3 regions of the Providencia zhijiangensis genome follow, and region 3 is predicted to be linked to each of the others. Evidence: predicted binding sites of a transcription regulator. Region 3 holds the regulator's gene; each other region holds the start of a gene.

Region 1 (8,276 bases), 120 kb from region 3:
ACTTGTGTATGCTCCTAGGGATGGCTTCGTTTACCGCCTTGCTACAGTTCAAACTATTTAGAGATTGGTAAGCTCGTCATATTTTGAGCGTATAGAAAATTGAAAACTAAATAAGTTAAATTTTAAAACGAATAATTAAGAGGAAGAAATGAAAGCGGCAACCGCATTAATAAACCGCCGCGCTCTGCGACACAACCTGCAACGCGTGAGAGAATTGGCGCCGAATAGCCGTCTGATTGCAGTTGTTAAAGCAAACGCTTATGGTCATGGATTAATTGGAGTTGGCACCGAAATTCAAGGAATTGTCGACGGTTTTGGGGTGGCGCGTTTAAATGAAGCCCTACTGCTTCGACATCAAGGCGTGACAAAACCGATTGTTTTATTAGAAGGTTTCTTCGAAAAATCCGATTTGCAGTTGATGGTGGAATACAACATCGATACGGTGATCCACTGCATTGAACAACTGGAAATGCTGGAAAATGCCCAACTCGCCACAAAAATCAAAGTATGGATGAAACTCGATACTGGCATGCATCGCCTTGGCGTACTTCCTCAGCATGCGGAAAGTTTTTACCAACGCCTTAAAAGCTGTAGCAACGTTGATTTACCTATCAATATTGTTAGCCACTTCTGTCAGGCCGATGCGCCTGAACTCCCAACCACCAAAAAACAAATCGAATGCTTCCAACAGTTTGTGTCTGACAAACCAGGTGAAAAATCCATCGCAGCATCCGCGGGGATCCTCTTATGGCCAGAAGCTCATTATGACTGGGTTCGCCCCGGTATTATGATGTATGGCGCCTCACCACAGGAAGGCAAAAGCGCTGCAAGCTTCGGTTTATTACCCGTCATGACCTTAAAATCCAGCCTGATTGCGGTACGAGAGCATTCGGCAGGGCAGTGTGTTGGCTACGGCGAAACATGGTGCAGTGAACGTAATACCCGCCTTGGGGTGGTAGCGATTGGTTATGGCGATGGTTATCCGCGTAACGTGCCATCAGGAACGCCAGTTCTAGTAAATGGACGAAAAGTGCCGATTATTGGACGAATTTCCATGGATATGACCGTCGTGGATTTAGGGCCAGATGCCACCGATAAAGTGGGGGATGACGTCATTCTATGGGGAAATGCTCTGCCAGTGGAAGAAATTGCCACACAAACAGGCATCATTAACTATGAGCTTTTGACGAAATTGACCTCACGAGTCGCAATGGAATATGTAGACGAATAGGTTTTAAAGGGTTATTTTCACAAGACAAAAGTAATAAAGAAAACCTACAAGTAGGAGATATCCTGTGTACCAACATGTTGATGCTTATCCGGGCGACCCAATTTTATCGCTGATGGATGAATTTAATAAAGATACTCGTGAAGGCAAAATTAACCTGAGTATTGGTCTTTATTATGATGCAGAGGGGAAAACCCCTGAGCTGGAAACCGTCGGCACAGCGAAAGCTGCACTGAGAAAACTTCCGGCAAGTGCATCGCTTTATCTGCCAATGGAAGGTTTGAAAGATTACCGTACTGAATTACAAAAATTGGTGTTCGGTGAAGATTGCCCGCTAATTGCTCAAGAGCGCATTGCTACCGTACAAACCATCGGTGGTTCTGGCGCACTGAAAATTGGGGCTGATTTTTTACACCACTATTTCCCGAATTCAGAAGTTTGGTGCAGTAACCCAACATGGGAAAACCACGCCTCTATCTTCTCTGGCGCTGGCACGAAAGTGCATTATTACCCTTATTTTGATGAAAAAACCAAAGGGGTTAAATTTGATGAAATGCTAGAAACTTTCAAGAAGTTACCAGAAAATAGCATCATCTTAATGCACCCATGCTGCCATAACCCAACAGGCTCCGATTTAACGCCAGCTCAGTGGGATGAAGTGACGAAAGTGGCACTTGAGCACAAATTGATCCCATTCTTAGATATCGCATATCAAGGTTTTGCGGAAGGTATCGATGAAGATGCTTATGCAATTCGCACGATGGTAAAAGCGGGTCTGCCAGTATTCGTCAGCAATTCATTCTCGAAAATCTTTGGTATCTACGGTGAACGTGCGGGTGGTTTATCTGTTATCTGTAAAGATAAAGATGAGCGCGATCGCGTGCTGGGGCAATTGAAAGCGGGCGTTCGCCGTCTGTATTCAAGCCCACCGTCTAACGGCGCAAAAATTGTTGCGGCAGTACTGACTGATAGCCAACAAAAAGCCAAATGGCTGGACGAAGTGGAAGAGATGCGCCTGCGTATTTTAGATATGCGCACCGTCTTGGTGGATGAGCTGAAAAAAGCGTTACCAAACAAAAACTTCGACCACCTGTTAAAACAGCGAGGTATGTTCAGCTACACCGGATTTTCTCAACAACAAGTTGACCGTCTGAAAGATGAGTTTGCGGTTTATTTAGTTGGAACTGGTCGTGTGTGTATGGCAGGGGTGAACCGCCATAATGTGAAGCGCATTGTGGAAGCATTTGCAGCAGTTAGCCAATAACAAATTGTTATTCAAGCATAAAAAAGGGAAGCTGAGCTTCCCTTTTTTCTTTAACGTCATTTAGTATCCACGCGCTAAGATAGGCTTCAAGAAACGTGCAGTATGGGATTTTTTACATTCAGCCACTTGTTCTGGGGTGCCTGAAATTAAAATTTCACCGCCACCGCTACCGCCTTCAGGGCCTAAGTCGACAATCCAGTCTGCCGTTTTGATAACATCCAAGTTATGCTCGATGACAACGATGGTATTGCCTTGGTCACGTAGCTGATGCAAGACCACAAGCAGTTGTTGGATATCGGCAAAATGCAATCCGGTGGTTGGTTCATCTAAGATATAGATAGTTTGTCCGGTGCCGCGTTTAGACAACTCGCGAGCTAATTTCACGCGCTGGGCTTCACCACCTGACAAGGTTGTCGCAGATTGACCTAAGCGAATATAAGACAGACCCACATCCATCAGCGTTTGCAGCTTACGCGCTAGCGCAGGCACGGCATCAAAGAACTCACGGGATTCTTCGATGGTCATATCCAACACTTCATGGATGCTTTTGCCTTTGTATTTGATCTCTAAGGTTTCGCGGTTATAGCGCTTGCCTTTACATTGGTCACACGGCACATAGACATCGGGTAGGAAGTGCATTTCGACTTTAATCACCCCATCCCCTTGGCAGGCTTCACAACGACCGCCTTTCACGTTAAAACTGAAACGCCCTGGGTTATAGCCACGAGTCCGTGACTCTGGTACACCTGCGAACAGCTCACGAATTGGTGTAAAGATACCCGTGTAAGTGGCTGGGTTCGAACGTGGAGTACGTCCAATAGGGCTTTGGTCGATATCGATCACTTTATCGAAATGCTCTAAACCTTCGACATTGGTATACGGCGCTGGGTTAATCACTGTAGCGCCATTTAATTGACGCTGAGCGATTGGGAATAACGTATCGTTGATAAGCGTCGATTTACCGGAACCAGAAACCCCGGTAATACACGTAAATAAACCAACAGGAATATTCAGGGTAACATTCTTCAGGTTGTTGCCTGTTGCGCCAGAGACAGTCAGTACTTTGTCTTTATTAAACGGAACACGCGTTTGTGGAATATCAATCTTGCGCTCGCCACTTAAGAACTTACCGGTTAACGATTCAGGGTTAGCAACAATATCTTCCAATGTGCCTTGCGCTACAATTTGCCCACCGTGAACACCGGCTCCTGGGCCAATATCAATCACATGGTCGGCTGCGCGGATCGCATCTTCATCATGCTCAACCACAATGACGGTGTTCCCCAAATTACGTAAGTGAATCAAGGTTTCCAGTAATCGGTCATTATCGCGCTGATGGAGCCCTATAGACGGTTCATCCAACACATACATTACCCCAACCAGACCCGCTCCAATTTGGCTTGCTAGGCGGATACGCTGCGCCTCACCACCGGATAAGGTTTCTGCGGAGCGTGAAAGACTTAGGTAATTCAGCCCCACATTCACTAAAAATTTCAGGCGGTCGCTGATCTCTTTCAGGATTTTTTCGGCAATCTTGGCTCGTTGTCCGCTGAGTTTTAAGTTTTGGAAAAATTCCATCGCATGACCGATGCTGTAATCTGCAATTTCAGGCAGCGTGGTATTTTCCACAAATACAAAACGGGCTTCTTTACGCAGACGGGTTCCTGCGCAAGTCACGCAAGGGCGGTTGCTAATGTATTTTGCTAACTCTTCGCGCACCGCGGTGGATTCCGTTTCTTTATAACGGCGTTCCATATTGTTAAGCACACCTTCGAACGGATGGTGGCGTACGGTAATATCTCCGCGATCATTACGGTATTTGAATTCAATAGTTTCTTTGCCAGAACCATACAAAATGACTTTTTGAATGGCAGGGCTGAGTGAGTCATAAGGGGCTTCAACATCAAACTTATAGTGTTCGCCCAATGACATTAACATCTGAAAATAATAGAAATTACGACGATCCCAGCCGCGGATAGCTCCGCCTGCAAGGGAAATTTCGGGATTTTGAATCACGCGCTCAGGGTCAAAAAACTGCTGAACTCCTAAGCCGTCGCAGCTTGGGCAGGCCCCTGCTGGGTTGTTGAATGAGAACAGGCGAGGTTCTAATTCCATCATGCTATAGCCACAAACGGGGCATGCAAAGTTAGCGGAGAACACTAATTCTTCAGCTTTCGGATCATCCATATCTGCAACAACAGCGGTGCCGCCAGACAGTTCCAGTGCAGTTTCAAAGGATTCAGCAAGACGCTGGGCGATATCGTCGCGTACTTTGAAGCGGTCAACCACCACTTCAATGGTATGTTTTTTCTGTAATTCGAGTTTTGGTGGATCGGATAAATCACAAACTTCACCATCAATACGGGCGCGAATATACCCTTGGCTCGCTAAGTTATCGAGTAACTTAACGTGCTCACCTTTACGCTCTTTCACGACCGGAGCCAGCAGCATCATACGGCGATCGGTCGGCTGTGCGAGGACGTTATCCACCATCTGGCTAACGGTTTGTGCCGCAAGCGGAATATCATGATCAGGGCAGCGAGGCTCACCCACACGGGCAAACAATAGGCGCAGGTAATCATGGATTTCGGTAATGGTCCCGACCGTTGAACGCGGGTTATGGGAAGTGGATTTCTGTTCAATGGAAATAGCTGGCGACAGCCCTTCGATATGGTCAACATCCGGTTTTTCCATTAAAGAAAGGAATTGACGAGCATACGCGGATAGTGATTCAACATAACGACGCTGACCTTCAGCATAGAGGGTATCAAAGGCGAGGGAGGATTTCCCTGAACCAGATAGCCCTGTAATAACTATCAGCTTGTCTCGGGGGATGATGAGATTGATATTTTTTAGGTTATGCGTGCGTGCGCCGCGGACTTCGATATTCTCCATTTACCACTTCCCGAATGAATTGATAGTGAACAAAAATGAACTTGGTCGTCTTAATTAATGAGCCAGTACTAATAAACGATTTAGTATTGCACAAAATTTGCTGAATGGATATACAGTATATGTGCTCTTTCTATATCATTTCATAGGGGGCTGATGGCAACTTATCTGTGACGCCAATAATTAGCGTCTATACTAAAAAACAGTAATGCAGATTTCACTTAAATTTGGAAAGCGCTTCGCAACTTCTCATCAGCAATCTCAATTTATGGTGCAATACAGATAGGTCGTGGTAAACTTCACGGTCAGTCCAGAGATTAAAAATTCAATGCATCAGGAGTAATAAATGGCCACCAGAGGCGTAAATAAAGTAATTCTTATCGGTAACTTAGGACAAGATCCAGAAATCCGTTATATGCCTAACGGCGGAGCTGTCGCTAACCTGACTCTGGCAACTTCTGAAAGTTGGCGTGACAAGCAAACCGGTGAAATGCGTGAAAAAACCGAATGGCACCGTGTTGTGATTTTCGGCAAATTAGCCGAAGTTGCTGGTGAATATCTGAAAAAAGGTTCACAAGTTTATATCGAAGGTTCACTGCAAACCCGTAAATGGCAAGACCAAAGCGGTCAAGATCGCTACACCACCGAAGTTGTGGTAAATATCGGCGGTTCAATGCAGATGCTTGGTGGTCGTGGCGGCGATGCCCCATCACAAGGTCAAAGTGGCGGACAAGGCGGTTGGGGTCAACCACAACAGCCACAACAAGCAGCACAACAATTCAGTGGCGGCGGCGCAGCACCAGCGCGTTCACCAGCTCCACAAACCAATGAACCACCAATGGATTTTGATGACGATATCCCATTCTAATTTCTACATTAGAAAATCAAAATCATCGATTAAAGCCCTTAGTATTAAGGGCTTTAATTTTTTATAAGCAATTTCAATTCAAATTATCACAACTCAACAACATTCTGTGATATGCCTCTCATTTGAAATCCACAACCAAGAAAAACGAAAAAAAGGGTTGTGAAGGTTAGGATTTTATGGTTTCTTAAATGCAGCAAACACAAAAATGAAAAATCAGACAGACTTTAGCTAAACAGGAAATTCATTAATTATGGATTTTTGCTAAATCAGACAGAATTAAATGACAGGAAACTCTCGTGAAAATGACCGCTAACCGTTCAAACCTACTACTTACCGCGCCACTAGCCGCGGTAGTCGTGCGTGTGGTGGTGGTCGTGGGCTTAGCGCCGTAACGGGAACAAATCACGCGATTTAGAAACCCCGCCGGCGCAAACCGAGCGGGGTTTTTTTATGACCTAAAACTCGGATCCGCAGGCTAGTGAAGGAATAAAAAATTATGAGCGAGTCGGGCACAACATCACCACAAAAAAACTGTTTTACAGGTGCAGAATTAATCGTCCATTTATTGGAAAAACATGGTATTACCATCGTTTCTGGTATCCCGGGCGGGGCAGCATTGCCATTCTATGATGCACTGGGACAGAGCAAAAAAATTCGCCACATACTGGCGCGTCACGAGCAAGGTGCGGGTTTTATTGCACAGGGAATTGCGCGTAGCACAGGCAAAGCGGCGGTATGTATTTCCTCAAGCGGTCCCGGTGCCACTAATTTAGTGACTGCCATTGCGGATGCGAAACTGGATTCAATTCCACTGGTATGTATTACTGCGCAGGTGCCATCTTCGATGATTGGTACCGATGCGTTTCAGGAAGTGGATACTTACGGTATTTCAATTCCGATTACGAAACACAACTATTTGGTGCGCAGCATTGAGGACTTACCGCGTGTTATCTGCGAAGCATTCCGTATCGCTGAATCTGGGCGTCCGGGGCCTGTTTGGATTGATATTCCAAAAGATGTTCAGACTGCAACCATTGAATTAGATGCGCTGCCAGAGGTTTTACCGAAAGATAAAGCCCCAAGTTTCGATATGGAAAAAGTGATCCAAGCGGCGGAAATGATCAACCGCGCGAAGCGTCCAGTACTTTATTTCGGGGGCGGGGTGATTAGCTCAGATTCAACCACGACGGCTATCGCTTTTGCCGAAAAAGCCTCTTTACCAACGACAATGACCTTGATGGCATTGGGTACCATTCCGATGCGTCATCCGCTGTATTTGGGCATGTTGGGTATGCATGCGGCACGTAGCACGAACATGATCATGGAAGAGTCTGATTTGCTGATTGTTATTGGTGCTCGCTTTGATGACCGCGCCATTGGTAAAGCGGAAAAATTCTGCCCGAATGCCAAAATCATTCACGTTGATATTGATAAAGCAGAAATCAGTAAAATCAAACGTCCAGACATTGCTATCCATGCGGATGCAGGGCAAATCTTAGAATTACTGTTACCGTTAGTTGAGCGCAATGATCGTCAAGAGTGGGTTCAGCAAGTTAATGATCTGAAAAATAATTACCCGCTGAACTTAGCGAATGTGGATGATCCATTAGATCACTACGGTTTGGTATTAGCCACCGCACGTGCTGCAGGGGAAGAGGCGATTGTTACAACGGACGTTGGACAACATCAAATGTGGGCGGCGCAAGCTTATCCATTGTCACGTCCTCGCCAGTGGTTAACATCCGGTGGTTTGGGCACCATGGGCTTTGGTTTACCGGCAGCGATTGGCGCTGCATTGGCTCACCCCGATAAAACCATCGTTTGTTTTTCAGGTGATGGCAGCTTAATGATGAATATTCAGGAACTGGCAACAGCGGCGGAGCATCAATTAAACATTAAAATCATTTTAATGAACAACCAAGCGCTTGGCATGGTGCATCAGCAGCAAGATTTATTTTTTGAGAATCGTATCTTTGCTGCGGCTTATCCTTATCAGACCGACTTTATTAAAATTGCCTCTGGGT
Region 2 (8,276 bases), 700 kb from region 3:
GCGCTTTTCTTCTATTGAATATCGAATCTTCCCCCCTAGAGCTGCCCAGTAAATTGAAGCGGTGGAGCCCGGAGTAATTAATTTGACTAGTTTTTCTGACCTCGCGTTAAACGAGGAAATCTTGCGTGCCATTAATGAATTAGGCTATGAAAGCCCTACGCCTATTCAACAACAAGCTATTCCTGCTGTTTTAGCGGGCAAAGACCTATTAGCCAGCGCTCAAACAGGTACGGGTAAAACTGCTGGTTTTACTTTACCTATTTTGCAAAAGCTGGTGGACAATCCACGCGGTAATAACCGTCGCCCTATTCGCGCATTGATTTTAACCCCGACCCGTGAACTTGCGGCTCAAGTGGCTGAAAATGTAAAAGAATATAGCCGTCATTTGAGAATTCGTTCATTTGTTGTGTTTGGTGGTGTCAGTATTAACCCGCAGATGATGAAATTGCGCGGCGGTGTGGATGTGTTGATCGCAACACCCGGTCGTTTACTGGACTTGGAACATCAAAACGCGGTGGATTTATCACAGGTTGAAGTTTTCGTCTTGGATGAAGCTGACCGAATGTTAGATATGGGCTTTATTCACGATATTCGCCGTGTAATCACGAAATTACCTAAAAAGCGCCAAAATCTCCTGTTCTCAGCGACGTTCTCCGATGAGATCAAACAGTTGGCGAGCAAGTTATTGAACAATCCGGTTTCCATTGAAGTGGCTCCACGTAACTCAGCGTCTGAGCAAGTGACGCAATATGTTCATTTAGTGGATAAAAAACGTAAAGCCGAATTGCTGTCGTTTATGATTGGCCGTGAAAACTGGCAGCAAGTGCTAGTATTTACACGCACTAAGCATGGCGCTAACCGCTTAGCTGAGCATTTAAATAAAGATGGCGTAAAAGCAGCGGCGATTCATGGCAATAAGAGCCAAGGTGCGCGTACCCGTGCTTTAGCTGATTTTAAATCAGGGGATATCCGCGTTTTAGTCGCAACAGATATCGCGGCTCGTGGCTTAGATATCGAACAACTGCCTTACGTAGTTAACTTTGAGCTACCGAATGTGGCAGAAGATTACGTTCATCGTATTGGTCGTACTGGCCGCGCAGAAGCCACGGGTATGGCGGTGTCTTTAGTGTGTATCGATGAAGCGAAACTGCTTAAAGATATCGAGAAATTATTGAAGAAATCCATCCCACAGATGGAGATCGAGGGCTACGAGCCAGACCCATCAATCAAAGCTGAGCCGATCCAAAAGCCTTCTCAGCGTAATGATCGTCGTGGTTCTGATAGCCGCCGTGGGTCTGATAACCGTCGTGGTTCGGATAATCGCCGTAGCTCTGAGGATAGCCGCGGTGAGCGCAGCAATCATTCAGGTCATAACAGTAATAAAGGCCCAAGCCGTCCTCGTCGCCAAAATGCAAATTCCGAGAAAGGTCAATCTGAATCGACTTCAGGTTCACCGTGGAAAAATGCACAGAAGCGCGTTAGACAAGGGCGTAATGATAGCTAATGCGTGTACTACTCGCCCCGATGGAAGGGGTACTCGATTCTCTGGTTCGCCGATTATTGAGTGAGGTGAACGACTACGACTTGTGCATTACTGAGTTTGTGCGAGTTGTCGATACCTTGTTGCCGGCAAAAACGTTTTATCGGTTATGTCCGGAATTGCAACAGGGTAGCCGAACGCCATCGGGAACATTAGTGCGAGTGCAGCTATTAGGGCAATATCCTGAATGGTTGGCTGAAAATGCCAACCGCGCAATTGAATTAGGCTCTTGGGGCGTCGATCTTAATTGTGGTTGTCCATCAAAAACGGTGAATGGCAGTGGTGGCGGTGCGACGTTATTGAAGCAGCCGGAGCTTATTTATCACGCAGCTAAAGCTATGCGAGCGGCTGTACCGAAAGATTTACCCGTTTCTGTGAAAGTCCGTTTGGGTTGGGATAGCAGCCAATTTGCTCATGAAATTGCAGATGCTGTACAGCAAGCCGGAGCAACCGAACTGACGGTTCATGGGCGCACCAAGGAAGATGGCTATAAAGCGGAATGTATTAACTGGCAGGCAATTGGTGAGCTTCGCCAGAAACTGTCGATTCCGGTGATTGCCAATGGCGAAATCTGGGATTATGAAAGTGCTAAACGCTGTATGGAAATCACTGGGTGCGATTCGATTATGATCGGTCGAGGTGCTTTAAATACACCGAATTTGAGTCGTGTGATCAAACACAATGTCGCGAAGATGCCTTGGGAACAGGTCGGAAAAATCCTCTTTAAATATACAGAGCTAGAAAAACTGGGCGATACAGGGCATTACCATGCGGCTCGTATTAAACAGTGGCTGAGTTATTTACGTAAAGAGTATCAGCAGGCGGATGAACTGTTTTCTCAAGTGAGAGCGTTGAAAACAGCGGAACAAATCGCCGATATTATTGCACTGCATGTGGAGCAGCTTTCTGTCGCATCACCTTAACATGATGAAATTTGCCAAAATTTGAGATTAGGTCTTTAATTACAATGTACGGTGGTGATTAATTCAAAATACTGTCATCACCGTATGTAATGATTAAAGAGTCTATATCGTGTAACAAAGTTATCGTGCTAGGAAATTTAGAGCAACAGAGATATTGGAGGCCTCAAATGGGCGTTATTGCTTGGATTATCTTTGGTTTAATCGCAGGTGTTTTAGCTAAATGGTTAATGCCTGGAACCTATCAAATGGGTTTTATCATGACGACCGTATTGGGGATCGTCGGGGCGGTTGTCGGGGGATATATCAGCACATTCTTTGGTAAAGGAAAGGTGGATGGCTTTAACTTCGGTAGTTTTATTGTTGCCGTGATCGGTGCCATTGTCGTGCTCTTCCTTGCGGGAATGTTTATTAAGTAGTGTTTTTCAAATAGCTACTATGCGGAAAAACGACTTTCAACCGCACAATCAAATATTTATTAAAGCCACCTATTATGATGTTCGCTAAATAATGAGTGGCTTTAATTTTTTAGTTTTCACATGATTCCATGAATTTATGTATTGATGATTTATCAAATGCAGTAATTTCAAATAGCTGAGTTAATAGTCTATCATCATGAAATGTATTCCAAGTGATGCAGTTATTTTCAATTAATGTAAGAGAAAATTTCACTACAGAATTATGTGTCTCAGTGTAATGATTAAAATCAATAGTACGATATGAGTATAAGTAGAAAGCCATGTTATCTAAGTTCGTTGTATTATAACATCCGAGAATGCAAAAATTTGGAGACTGGTTAATGGCTGGATGGATATCTTTTGTTTGCTCCCATTCTATTTGGCGCTTTAGGCTTTTTAAAAATACGTTAGATATGACTTTGCGTTCTGTTGGACTCATTAGTTTTTCCTCATATTTTTCTAGCTGAAATATCAATGATATTATCAAGATAATTAAGTAGAAGATTTACTTCATCTAACATATCAAAACATAGGTTAATATCTAAATCATGATGATCTTTTATTGATGTTATTTTTGTGGTTTTTCTTTTATATTGTTTTATTGATGATATTAGTTTTTTATCTTTAGAGTCAATGAATAGAATATAATGGTGTAATGATTGAATTCTACTATGTAACTTCCTTCTATGCATTTCTTCATGAAAGGTGTTTTTATTATGAACTTCTGATAAGTGTTTATAATAATCATTAAGTAGCTTAGATAGCTTTTCTTTATGAAAATAAATAGAAGCCTTACGATTAAATTTAATCGTTAATCTTGATGTTTGTAATAGAACCCATAAAGTTGCTGCTGTACCTACAAAGGTAGACAGTGTCCCTAGGTTTATTACCCAGAGTTCCCATATTGTATTCATTAATTATTAGCTCCATAAAAATAGAGTAATAGAAATTCTAATTAATTTAATTAACTTTTTATAATATTATATTTAAATAGAATAAATAAATCCCCTCATAATTAACGTTTATTTATGAGGGAATAAAAAATGATTAAGGTTCGATTGGTAACCCGTTGTCTTGCCCCCATTGCGCCCATGAACCATCATAGAGGCGCACATGTGGATTACCTAATAATACCAATGCCAGTAAAACTACGGCAGCCGTCATGCCAGAGCCACAGGTTGTGACTGTAGGTGCGGTAATATCAACACCTTGCTGCGCAAAAATAGCTTTTAACTGTTCAGGAGATTTATATTCTCCATTATCCACTAATAAATCCCAAGGCACATTTTTACTGCCTGGAATATGACCCATCCTTAAACCTGGACGAGGTTCAGGGGCTTGAGCCAGAAAACGGGCAGCTGCGCGCGCATCAATAATTTGGGTTTTACCTTCAGTGGCAACCTCTAACATTTGCTGTTGATTCAGCGCATTAGCATCTTGTCTATCTGCAATAAAGGTTTGAGCCTCGGGTGGGGTGACTTTGCCAGATTGGGTTGCGAAACCCGCTGCTTTCCAGGCGTTAATTCCGCCTGCTAAAATTTTAACCTGTTTACAGCCTAAAGTACGGAAAGTCCACCATGCACGCGGGGATGAAAATAAGTTATTTTGTGCGTAAATAATGACTTGGGTTTGATTGTTAATCCCCATAGCCCCAACAGCTTGGCTAAATGTGGTGGCATCAGGGAGCATATGGGGTAAGTCGCAGCTCTTATCGGCGACTTCATCTTGATTAAAAAATTGAGCTTGGGGAATATGCTCATCAAGGTAGCTTTGGTAGCAATCATAAGGGGCGGTAGGTGGTGGCGTAGAGACATCAAGCACAATAATATTACTGTCTGAAAGGTGTGAATTTAACCACTCTGGTGTTACAAAATAATCGTTGTACATCATAACTCACCGTCCCGTTTGATTAATAATGGATGATTACTGGATCTGATTAGGTGCAGGTAATATCGATGGCGATTGAGCCTGATTTTGCTCTATAGGTGTCGTGGAGCGGGTGTAAATATTCATCCCAGCAAGCACAATACCCCCAATAGAACTCAATGCGCATAATGCGCACAGTGCGATGACGACTTTTTTCATTTTTATTAGCCTGATTTGACACGAAGATGCCAAAGTATAACTGGATGGTGATAGCAAACAAGTTTTACGGGGTATTTTCTTGGCTCGATTTGGTGTTTTGCGAAAGGCTTTCCAGAATTTGTGTATAATGGAAATTAATACAGTAGTTTTGCGAAGGGTTTCGCAAAAGAGAAATAGGGGCTTTCCAGCCTCTTTTTTGATTGATTATCATCTCCTTTTTACTTGGTCTTCTGCGTATCTATGTCTCTGTCAAATAAAATCAAAGAACAAATAACTCAATGGTATAAGGGGTTATCTAATCAAATCGAGGGGTTCGTCTCTCGGGCACCTCAGCGGCAGATGATTGCTGAAGTGGCGAAAAATTTGTCGGATGCGCAGGGGCGTCATTTAGTTATTGAAGCACCCACAGGGGTGGGAAAAACCTTATCCTATTTGATACCAGGCATTGCGGTTGGGCGCGAAGAAGGCAAAACCTTGGTCGTGAGTACCGCCAACGTCGCCCTACAAGATCAAATATTTAGTAAGGATTTGCCATTACTGAGCAAAATTATCCCTGACTTAAAATATACAGGCGCATTTGGGCGAGCGCGTTATGTGTGCCCCCGAAATTTAGAAGCTATCTGCGCTGCGGAAGGGGAACAAATAGATTTAATGCTGTTGGTGGAAGACAAAACTGAAATTGCCAACAGCGAAGAGAGAGCGCAATGCCAGCAATTACGCAATGATTTTCATAGCTTTGCTTGGGATGGCTTGCGTGACCACCATAAAAAAGCATTTAGCGATAGTCTATGGCGTAAAGTTAGCACCGATAAGATGAACTGTCTTGGGCGTAATTGTCAGTTTTATCAACGATGTCCCTTTTTTATTGCCCGTCGTGAAATTGAAGATGCAGATGTGGTTGTTGCTAACCACGCTTTAGTGATGGCGGCAATGGAAACAGAATCGGTATTGCCGGATCCCAAAAAATTATTGTTAGTTCTTGATGAAGGGCATCACGTTCCCGATGTGGCGAGAGATGCCTTAGAAGTGGAGGGGGAAATTACGCTAGTTCAGCTTACCGCACAGGTGGATAATTTTATTCACCATGTGGGGCAGTATGTGGCGCAGTTCCGCCCTGCAAAGCCACCTAAGTTAACTAATCCCGATAAGCTACAGCAACACGCCGAAAAATTGCGAGAATGTTTCCGTGATTTTTCATTGTTAGCGAACGGGCTATTACCGGAAACATCCAAAGAGTCAGAATATTTGTTCCCAATGGGGATCTTGCCCGAGGTCATGCAGCAATGTTGCCAAGAGCTATTTAAGCTCACAGATGCATTGCGTGGGCTATCAGAGGCGATTCTTAGTGACTTAACGGAACAAACGGCAAAGCAAGATATTGTGCGTTTACACCGTTCAATTTTAGTGACAAGCCGAGCTATGGGTTATTTTGAAAATATGACCAAATTGTGGCGCTTAGCCTCACTTGATCAAAGCTCGGGTGCACCTGTTTCGAAATGGCTTAGCCGCCGTTATGAAAAAAATCAGTCCCGGATTTTTATGCATTGCGCAGGGATCCGCGTGAGTGAGCAGCTACAACATTTATTATGGAAAAATGTGCCTCATATTGTGGTGACATCGGCAACGCTTCGCTCTTTGAACAGCTATTCACGTTTTATGGAATTAACGGGGTTATCCGAAAAGAGTGATGACCGTTTTGTGACGCTCACCTCGCCATTTAATCATGTTGAGCAGGGTAAATTGGTGATCCCAAAAATGCAGCATGAGCCAACCATGGCAACTGAAGCTGAGCATTTAAAAGAGATGGCAACTTATTTTCGCCATCAATTTACCGAAAGTGACCATCGTGGGGTATTGATCTTATTTAGTAGCCAGCGAGCGATGGACGGGTTTCTTGAACATGTGAAGGATTTGCGCCTTCAACTCTTAGTGCAGGGGGATCAGCCACGCTACCGTTTAGTGGAGACGCACTGTGAACGTATTAAACAAGGGCAAAAAAGCGCGTTAATCGGCTTACAATCATTTGCGGAAGGGTTGGATTTAAAAGGGGAATTTTTAACCCAGGTGCATATTCACAAGATTGCATTTCCACCTGTGACAAACCCTGTGATTATTACTGAAGGGGACTGGCTGAAGTCCTTAAAGCGTTATCCATTCGAGGTACAAAGTTTACCTAGCGCTTCATTTAATTTGATCCAGCAAGCAGGGCGTTTGATTCGTAGTCATGAATGTTATGGTGAAATTATCATTTATGATAAACGTTTATTAACCAAAAACTATGGTAAACGTTTATTAAATTCGTTACCTATTTTCCCTATTGAACAAGCTGAAATGCCAACATCAGAGAAGTAGGACGATAAAGAAGTAGGGTGATAAATAATTGAGACCACCGAAGTGGTCTCATGGTCAATATATTGACTCTATTTTACGACACTACTCAATATTGGCTTCTAATAACCACAGGAATTTATCCAGATCGCGAGAGGCGGCGGTAAACATATCTGCGGTATTTTCATCTTCAACTTCGTCGATGGCTTTACGAATATCATTCGCAACAACGGCATATCGTTCTGCCAACGCTTTTAAATGGTCTTGTACAGAATGAATATCCAAAGGATAAGCTTCTAACGACGTGAATTTATTGACTTGCTGTGATGTTCCTGTGGCGACGCCACCCAACTGAACCGCGCGCTCAGCGAATTCATCCAAGTGCCCGATGATACTATCTCTAAAGCCATCTAACATCTCATGTACCGCGATAAAGTTACGACCGCGCATATTCCAATGGGCTTGTTTAGTGATTAAAGAGAGATCGGTGAAATGGATAACCATCATGTTTAAGATACCGATGGTTTCTAATTTAACGCTATCTTCAATATCATTACGGGTATATAAAAGTTCAGTTGAAGAGGTTTTAAATAATTTTGCAGTATTCATAGGATTTCCTCTCTTAAATATAAATTGATTCAATTATCTTGTCTGCTTATAAATATAGAGTGTAAAGCTAAGAATGTCATAAAGTAATAATCTATTACTTTAATAGGCAAGGTGATGATATTTTTTTTTGATATTTATTTAGGTTTTACCAATTGAATCTATCGGTGTGACATTTCAAATAAATGAATATTACCTTACAAGATAATGAAATAAAGAAATGAGTAAAAAAGCAAAAAGGCTAATAGAAATACCTATTAGCCTTTGATAAAAGTGAATATCACTAATTATTTACGATACTTTTTCAATCTTTGATCTGGGTACAGAAGTTGATGTTGA
Region 3 (8,276 bases):
ATCGGCAGTGTAAGGCACATTGCGCAATAGCTGCAGATAGCACTCGATTTGTTCAAGCAGCTGTTCACGGGTGAGTGAGCGCTGACGTGAAGCCAACAGTGCCGTTGAACATAAGTTAATCGCGTTGGCGGCTGCCGCATTATTGATATTCACCATAATGTTATCGGCTAAGCTGCTGACGGTTGGGTTCAACCAGCTTGGTCGTTGTGGCTCAATCGGGTCGATAGATTCACGCCAATTTGGTACGCGGTTATTTAAGTATTGGGTCAGTGAAATTGGTTGCCCAAAGTTCACATAGCCTTGGCCTAAATTACGCAGTTTGCGCAGACCACGCACCATGGAGAAGAAGCCTTCTTTCTCTTTCTCAGCACCACGCAGCTCTTTTGCGTAAGTTCCCACTTCCATCACATGCTCGTAACCAATATAGATAGGGACGATGGTGATAGGGCGGGAGTCTCCGCGTAGCATCGCTTGTAAGGTCATCGACAAGGTACCGGTTTTCGGTTCCAGTAAGCGACCTGTACGCGAACGACCGCCTTCCACAAAGTATTCAATGGAATAGCCGCGAGCAAATAGCTCACTGAGGTATTCGCGGAATACAGTGGAATAGAGCTTATTACCTTTGAACGTACGGCGAATAAAGAATGCGCCTAAACGACGGAAAATCGGACCGGCTGGCCAAAAGTTCAGGTTAATACCCGCCGCAATGTGTGGTGGCACCAGACCTTGGTGATAAAGCACATAAGAAAGCAGCAGGTAGTCCATATGGCTACGGTGAGAGGGCACATACACAATTTCGTGGCCATCTTGCGCCAGCTGGCGAACGCGCTCAGCATGTTGAACGTTGATCCCTTGGTATAAGCGGTTCCATGTCCAGCCTAGTACGCGGTCAGTCAGTCGCACTGCTTCATAAGAGAAGTTGGCGGCAATCTCTTCCATCATCGCCACGGCATTTTGTTGGGCTTTTTGTAATGGGATTTTTTTACTGCGAGCTTCGTCTTCAACGGCTTTTTCAATGGCTTTAGAGGATAGCAGCTTATTAAACAGCTCATAGCGTGCTGGTAATCTAGGCCCTACAGCCGCCAAACGCTGACGAGAGTAATGAATACGTGCTACGCGAGCGAGTTTATTGGCAATGATGGTATCAGTGCCATGCTCTTGTGCCATCTGGCCAAGAGAAATGCTTGGAGAAAAACGCACAAAGCTATCGCGCCCTAACCACAGGACTGCAAAGAATTTTTGCACACCGTTTAAGAGTTTCAGCGGGGCAGGCTTATGCCCTTCGCGACCCGGCGCACGTCCAAACATGACGGATGCAGGTAGCATTTGAATATCAAGATTTGGGTTGTTTTTATGCAAATCCAGATACGCATGGAATATTTTTACTGACTCTTTACGTGGATCTGGGGAGTAGTAACGGAACACGCGCGGGCCATCATCAATAAACACATAGGCTGGGAGCTTGGTGCCATTGATGTCGTTATCCACGAGTGGATCAGGTAAACCAATCGCTAAGCATTGTTGGCGAAGCGTGAGCAGGTCGGACTTTGAGTGATATGGCAAGACATACAGCGTTGGCTTGTTTGGGTCAAGCTGCAACTCTGTTATCGGGTCCGTTGGGATTAGTTTACTTTTTACCAATAATTTCAGTGGTAAATTCAACGTGTTGTAATATATTTTACGCCATAGTGACATAAATGATTATAGCCTCTTGTTAGTAATGCTGCGCAATCATATCAGAAAGCAATGTTTAGATCTGTTATCGATAATTCACTTTGACTGCAAAAGTTGATTATTGTTTAGAAATTAAGGAAAAAATATGGCAAGTCAAACTAAGGGACTCACTCGGGTCATCAAAGCGGCTGGATACTCCCTTAAAGGTTTAAAAGCAGCATGGGTAAATGAAGCTGCATTTCGTCAAGAAGCGGTTGCTGCTATCATTGCGATAATTATAGCTTTTTACTTGGATATTAGCCAAATTGACAGAATTTTGTTGATTGGATCAGTGGTTTTAGTCGCTATTGTTGAGTTAATTAACAGTGCGATTGAGGCGGTTGTTGACCGTATTGGCAGTGAATACCATGAATTATCTGGACGAGCGAAAGATATCGGCTCCGCAGCCGTGTTCGTCACGATAGGATTGGCTCTGTTTATCTGGGGAACCGTTTTATGGGCGCGTTATTTTGCGGTTTAGTTGGCTAAAAACAGTAAAAGCGATAAAAAGCCAGAAATTCATCAACAAATGCAGATTTTGGCTAATTTAACAGTTCCCAATACCCATTTACCTGTATATACTCACAGTCTGACTGTATAAACAAACAGGGGAACGGGATGAAAGCACTGACAGCTCGACAACAGCAAGTTTACGATCTGGTGCGTGACCACATTTCGCAAACGGGCATGCCACCAACACGCGCTGAGATAGCAGCAAGTTTGGGTTTTCGTTCGCCTAATGCGGCAGAAGAACATTTAAAAGCCTTAGCTCGTAAAGGGGTAATTGAAATTGTTTCTGGAGCTTCCAGAGGCATTCGTCTGTTGTTAGAAGAAGAATCCGAAGATTTAGGGCTTCCTCTGATTGGACGTGTTGCTGCCGGCGAACCATTGCTTGCACAAGAGCATATTGAAAGCCATTATCAAGTCGACCCAGAGTTATTTAAACCACACGCGGACTTTTTATTACGTGTAAATGGTATGTCGATGAAAGATATCGGTATTATGGATGGTGATCTACTTGCGGTACATAAAACGCAGAATGTCCATAATGGGCAAATTGTTGTGGCGCGTATCGAAGATGAAGTCACGGTTAAACGCTTTAAGCAACAAGGTAATCGCGTTGAACTTATTGCTGAAAACGCTGATTTTGCACCAATCGTGGTTGATTTACGCGAACAGAATTTTACTATCGAAGGTCTGGCTGTTGGGGTTATCCGTAACAGTGATTGGCATTGATGATGAGTGATTGAGTCTGGCAGCAGACTCAATATCTCTTTTCCGAATAGTCTTTCTTTATATAGTTATTTTCACTTTTTACTTCTTTATATAGACCTTCTTTATATAGCCATTTTCATGTTGCTATATAGATCCCTTTCTTTTACTTCCTGTATATCTCTTCTTCTATATCACTTCTTTTTTGAACTGACTGTATTGTGATGGTCATGTTCACAGTGTTCATGATCTTGGCAATTGGAAACCTCAAAACATTTTTGGCATAAACCATGGTTTTCTACCACTGTATGCCTGAGATGAAAATGATTTTCTTCGGCTAGAGTACTAATCGCTTTTTCGATGGTTGTGCAGTCACTTTCAGTCACATTGCCACAATTATCACAAATTAACATCACTGAAATATGACTTGGATTATCGACATGGTGACAAACCACATAGCTGTTTGTGGATTCAATTTTATGAATAAACCCTTGTTCCATGAGGAACTCTAAACCACGGTAAACGGTAGGAGGTTTAGCCTGAGGCTCTATTTCACGCAGTAAATCTAGCAAATCATAAGCACTGATCGCACCGTGTTGTTGCGCAATTAACCGCAGAACAGTCTCTCTTTGTGGGGTCAAACGCACGCCTCGAGACTGACAAATACGTTCGGCCGTCGTAAGCAGCATGTCTTCACTGATTGTTTTCATCTTGTTTGGCCCCACCTGGATAGCTTCAAGTTTTTATTACTGTTTAGTTTACCATAACTTCCATTTCTGTTGTGTTTGAAATGATGGTGATGAAATAAACAGTTTTTTACTAAATTGAATACGCAATTTTAACTTTAATAAAGTCAACGTTAATAAAGAATGAATATCTTATTTAAAATGTGGCTTTTTTGATTTTAAATAAATCATTAATTGCTGCATTTTAGTTAATCATTGAGTGTTAATTTTAACCAAATAAAAACAATTATTGAAATTCATTGTTACTATTTGACGTTGATTTTAATTAAGACTTATCTTACCCCTTGTTTTTTATGTAGCGATTACCGGTGAAAAAAAGACAATCAATAGATTTTAAATCTAATAAATTTGCATCTTTACGGTTTATTAAGTTGTATATAAATATAAATACAGGTTTTTATATTTATAGATTTTTTGCAATATTTAGACATTTTTATAAATGCAAAATGAAGCCTTCATATAAATCTTTCTAAGTAATTCATCATTTCTTCAGGTTTAAGTACTCATTCAGTGAATGAAACTTGTTTATCTGCATTTTGTCGATATAAAAAACCAAGTCAACGCTTTATTTGGGTGGTTTTTGACAACATATGTCACGTATGTAGAATTGACATCAGAAAATATCACAAGGTAGTTATCAGGATTCATTTAGTGTTCTATATCAATTTTAATTAATTAATGAATGACTCAATAATTAATTTAGAAGTGAGAATGTTGGCTTAATGAGTTCTGTTTTTTAAATCACATAAATGAGATGGATCTCGTTTATATAAAAAAATCTCTAACCTGAATGAAATTCATCAAGTAGGAAAGCTAGAGGAATTTTCAAGGATGCACTGCTTAAGTAAATAGACTTGATTTTGCATCAGTGAAAACAGGAAAGAGAAAAAGAGAAATAGCAGTTCCTACTCATTTAAAGGAAAACTTTTATGAAACTGAATAAATTAGCATTAACTCTAGCTTTAGGTTTAGGTGTTGGCGTTTCTGGCGCTGCTTTAGCTGCTGATCCGGTAGAAAGCTCACAAGGTGAAATCCGTTTTACTGGTTTCATTAACGACGTTCCATGCTCAATCGATGCTGACAACCTGAAGCAATTAGTTGAATTCGGTGAAATCGCATTACACGAACTGACTTCTAACCAATTCCGTTCAGACAGCAAAGCGTTCGATATCGTTCTGAAAAACTGCTCTACTGAAACTTACAAAAACGCAAAAATCACATTTACTGGTTCTACAGTAAACGGTTTCCAAGGTTTCACTGGTGACTTACTGGGCTTAGGCGGTAAAGTTAAAAACGCTGGTATCGTAATCACTAACGGCGCTGACAAAATCGTTGAATTTGGTAAAGCATTCCCAGGTACTGGTGACGGCTACGCGTTAAATAATGGTGACGGTTCACAAACTACTCTGCACTTCGCAGCGTACGTTAAAGGTAACGAAGACCCAACTCAAAAAGCTACTACAGGTCGTTTTGACACTGTAGCTAACTTCAAAATTGTTTACCAATAATAGTCAGTTTCTATAGAGAATAATATGGCGTAGTCATACGCCATATTTCTTATATCGTCTTCACTGTATTTGTTTGTATAGGCGCATAGTTAATGAAAAGCATGAAGCTAAATCTAATTACAAAATTAATGCTTTTAATGTTAACGCCAATGGTTGCATTCTCTGAAGAGGCCGTTGATTTTAACACCGACTTCATTGATTCTGAAGGTAAAGAAAACGTCGACTTCAGTAAGTTCTCTCACGCCAACTATGTCCCTCCTGGGGATTACTCTTTAGCGATTGAAGTTAACCGCGCTAAAGTTTCTATGGAACAACCTATCACTTTTTTTAATCCTAATTACGACGACAAAGTTTCGTTGGCATGTATCACGCCTGAAATTTATGCATTATTGGGATTAAAAAAGGAGTGGAATAGCCAAGTCAAATGGCTAGATGATGGAAAATGTTTGGATATTCGCTCAGTTCCGGATATGACCATTCAAGGAGATTTGGCAAAGAACGTTGTACAGTTCAATATTCCTCAGGCCTACATGGAGTACTCAGACCCTGATTGGGACCCACCATCTCGTTGGGATGACGGGATCATGGGTGCATTTATTGACTATAACGCGACAGGACGCGTTGTTAATAAACAAACCGGCGATAAAGGAACGAAATCAGGTCTGACGGCCACAGGGACAATGGGGGCAAACTTCGGTGCATGGCGTTTGCGTGCCGATTGGCAAACTCAAAACGGTGAGCTGAATAAAGGCAGTAAATCATGGTCTTGGAACCAATTATACGCCTATAGAGCCATTCGTTCACTGAGTGCGCGTTTGACGATCGGGGAGCAATATTTAGCGTCAAACCTGTTTGACAGTATTCGTTATCTTGGTGCGAGTTTAGAAACTAACGAATCCATGTTGCCACCTCGCTTACAAGGCTATGCGCCTGAAATTGCGGGTGTTGCAAAAACGAATGCGACAGTCATGGTAAAACAAGATGGCCGTATTATTTATCAAACAGAAGTTAGCCCTGGTCCATTCCGTATTCAGGATGTGAACTCATTCGGTGGTGGTACGCTGGATGTGGTGATCCAGGAACAGGATGGCACAACAAGTAGCTATCGAGTGGAAACCTCTCGATTGGGTACGTTGACACGCCCTGGTCAGCTGATTTATCAATTTGTGATGGGTAAACCGACTAAAGATGACCATGATACTCAAGGCCCTGCATTTAGCATGGGATCGCTCTCTTGGGGGGCAACAAACAATATCACGGTTTATGGTGGTTTACAGGCATCCTCTGAATATCAAAACGTTGCATTTGGTTTAGGTCGTGACTTTGCACCATTTGGTGTGTTATCAGGAAACATCAACATTTCTCGCGCGCAAATGGGGCGACTGGATGACAATGAAACGTTAACCGGTAACTCTTATAACCTAACGTATTCTAAGCAGTTTGATGAAATTAACAGTCAGATTACGTTTGCGGGTTATCGATTCTCCGAACGAAATTATATGTCAATGAGCCAGTTTATTGACCGTCGCTATAAAGGCGATAAGGTCGATAGTGGTAAAGAACTTTATACCATTATCTTTGGTACGGCGTTCCCGGATTATAACGCCAATATGTATTTGAACTATTCGCACCAAACCTATTGGAATAGAGCATCAACCAACCAGTATAACTTTACGCTTTCAAACTATTTTGATATTGGCAAAGTAAAAAATATCAGCCTGAGTTTAACGGCGTATAAAACGAAATCACGTGACCGTGATGATGATGGCGTTTATTTAAACCTCATGATCCCATTAAATAAAAATGAGTCGAGCATAAGTTATTCCAGTTCCTTTTCTGGGGGGAATAACTCCAATAACGTTAACTATTATAGCCGAATTGATAATCGCTCTTCTTACTCTGTGTCTGCAGGTAACTGGGATAAAGATAAAGTCACGACCGCGGGTACATATAGTTACGATGGTGATAGAAGCCAGCTGAATTTGAGTGGTACCTATATTCAGGATAACCAAACCGCCGTTTCTATGCAGTTAAAAGGCGGTATGACGATGACACCTGAAGGTGGCGCGATACACCGTAATAACTCAGTTCGTGGCGGATCCAGAATATTAGTCGATACTAATGGTGTCGCAGATGTACCCATCTTAAATGGAGTCACACCAATAAAAACTAACCGTTATGGTAAAGCGGTGGTCACCAGTGTGATGGACTACAACCGTAACAACTTAAATATTGATCTGAAAAATGTGCCGGATAATGCAGAAGCGCTGCAATCCACACAGTATGCAACCCTGACAGAAGGTGCCATTGGTTACCGTAAATTCAATGTCATCACGGGTGAAAAATTAATGGGAATTATCAGCTTAGCTGATGGAAGCTACCCACCATTTGGGGCTTCAGTGAAAAATGTGAAAAAAATAGAAGTCGGAATTATTTCAGATAAAGGTTTTGTTTACTTAGCGGGTGTTAACCCATCAGAGTCGCTTGATGTGACATGGGGTGATGATACGTCATGCCATATTCAACTGCCTGAAAAATTAGATAGCAACATGGAACATGATGTTTTACTGCCATGTAAATAATTAAAAAAAATTTTTTAACGTCAACGGTGAAAATATGAATTTATTAACTAAACGTAATGCGGTCGCAATTTTAAGTGCCTCATTATTGGCTCAATCAGCTTATGCAGCCATTGCTATTGATAGAACTCGTGTAATTTACAACGAGGGCGATAAATCAGTGAGCGTAGGTTTAAGTAATGAACACAAAACCAGCCCTTATTTGGCGCAAGCATGGATAGAAAACGATAAAGATGAAAAAGTAAATTCACCTTTTATTGTGACGCCTCCGGTACATCGACTTGAGGCGGATTCAAAAAGCCAAATTAAAATTCAGTCTGTACCTGCTATCGCTAAATTACCGAAAGATCAGGAAAGCGTTTATTACCTAAACGTGCGAGAAATACCACCGCGTAGTGAGAAAGCCAACGTATTACAAATTGCGTTACAAACAAAAATTAAACTGTTCTATCGTCCCGCTGCGATTGCAACGAAAGATAGAATGGAAACTATTCCTCAAGAAAACGATATCAAACTGG

Evidence for each region. The regulator LexA, encoded in region 3, represses DNA repair genes until DNA is damaged. The targets are predictions, from matches to a motif close to TNCTGTATGTACATACAGNA.
Region 1: a site for LexA is predicted at 5,486-5,505, ahead of uvrA (excinuclease ABC subunit UvrA). Genes of this name have one in related genera too.
Region 2: a site for LexA is predicted at 5,129-5,148, ahead of dinG (ATP-dependent DNA helicase DinG). Genes of this name have one in related genera too.

Annotation. Positions count from the first base shown of each region.
Region 1 covers NZ_CP135990.1:523,915-532,190, forward strand. Annotated here, with positions in the region: gene alr (alanine racemase) at 149-1,231, shown strand; gene QS795_RS02295 (amino acid aminotransferase) at 1,296-2,492, shown strand; gene uvrA (excinuclease ABC subunit UvrA) at 2,553-5,387, opposite strand; gene QS795_RS02305 (single-stranded DNA-binding protein) at 5,731-6,252, shown strand; gene ivbL (ilvB operon leader peptide IvbL) at 6,555-6,644, shown strand; gene ilvB (acetolactate synthase large subunit) at 6,749-8,276, shown strand, end outside.
Region 2 covers NZ_CP135990.1:1,100,781-1,109,056, forward strand. Annotated here, with positions in the region: gene rhlE (ATP-dependent RNA helicase RhlE) at 83-1,504, shown strand; gene dusC (tRNA dihydrouridine(16) synthase DusC) at 1,504-2,463, shown strand; gene QS795_RS04965 (GlsB/YeaQ/YmgE family stress response membrane protein) at 2,631-2,879, shown strand; gene QS795_RS04970 (hypothetical protein) at 2,989-3,357, opposite strand; gene QS795_RS04975 (hypothetical protein) at 3,368-3,832, opposite strand; gene sseA (3-mercaptopyruvate sulfurtransferase) at 3,966-4,805, opposite strand; gene QS795_RS04985 (hypothetical protein) at 4,842-5,003, opposite strand; gene dinG (ATP-dependent DNA helicase DinG) at 5,244-7,355, shown strand; gene dps (DNA starvation/stationary phase protection protein Dps) at 7,437-7,940, opposite strand; gene rhtA (threonine/homoserine exporter RhtA) at 8,229-8,276, opposite strand, start outside.
Region 3 covers NZ_CP135990.1:402,603-410,878, forward strand. Annotated here, with positions in the region: gene plsB (glycerol-3-phosphate 1-O-acyltransferase PlsB) at 1-1,695, opposite strand, end outside; gene QS795_RS01800 (diacylglycerol kinase) at 1,820-2,194, shown strand; gene lexA (transcriptional repressor LexA) at 2,332-2,949, shown strand; gene zur (zinc uptake transcriptional repressor Zur) at 3,120-3,635, opposite strand; gene QS795_RS01815 (fimbrial protein) at 4,601-5,179, shown strand; gene QS795_RS01820 (fimbria/pilus outer membrane usher protein) at 5,272-7,761, shown strand; gene QS795_RS01825 (fimbria/pilus periplasmic chaperone) at 7,796-8,276, shown strand, end outside.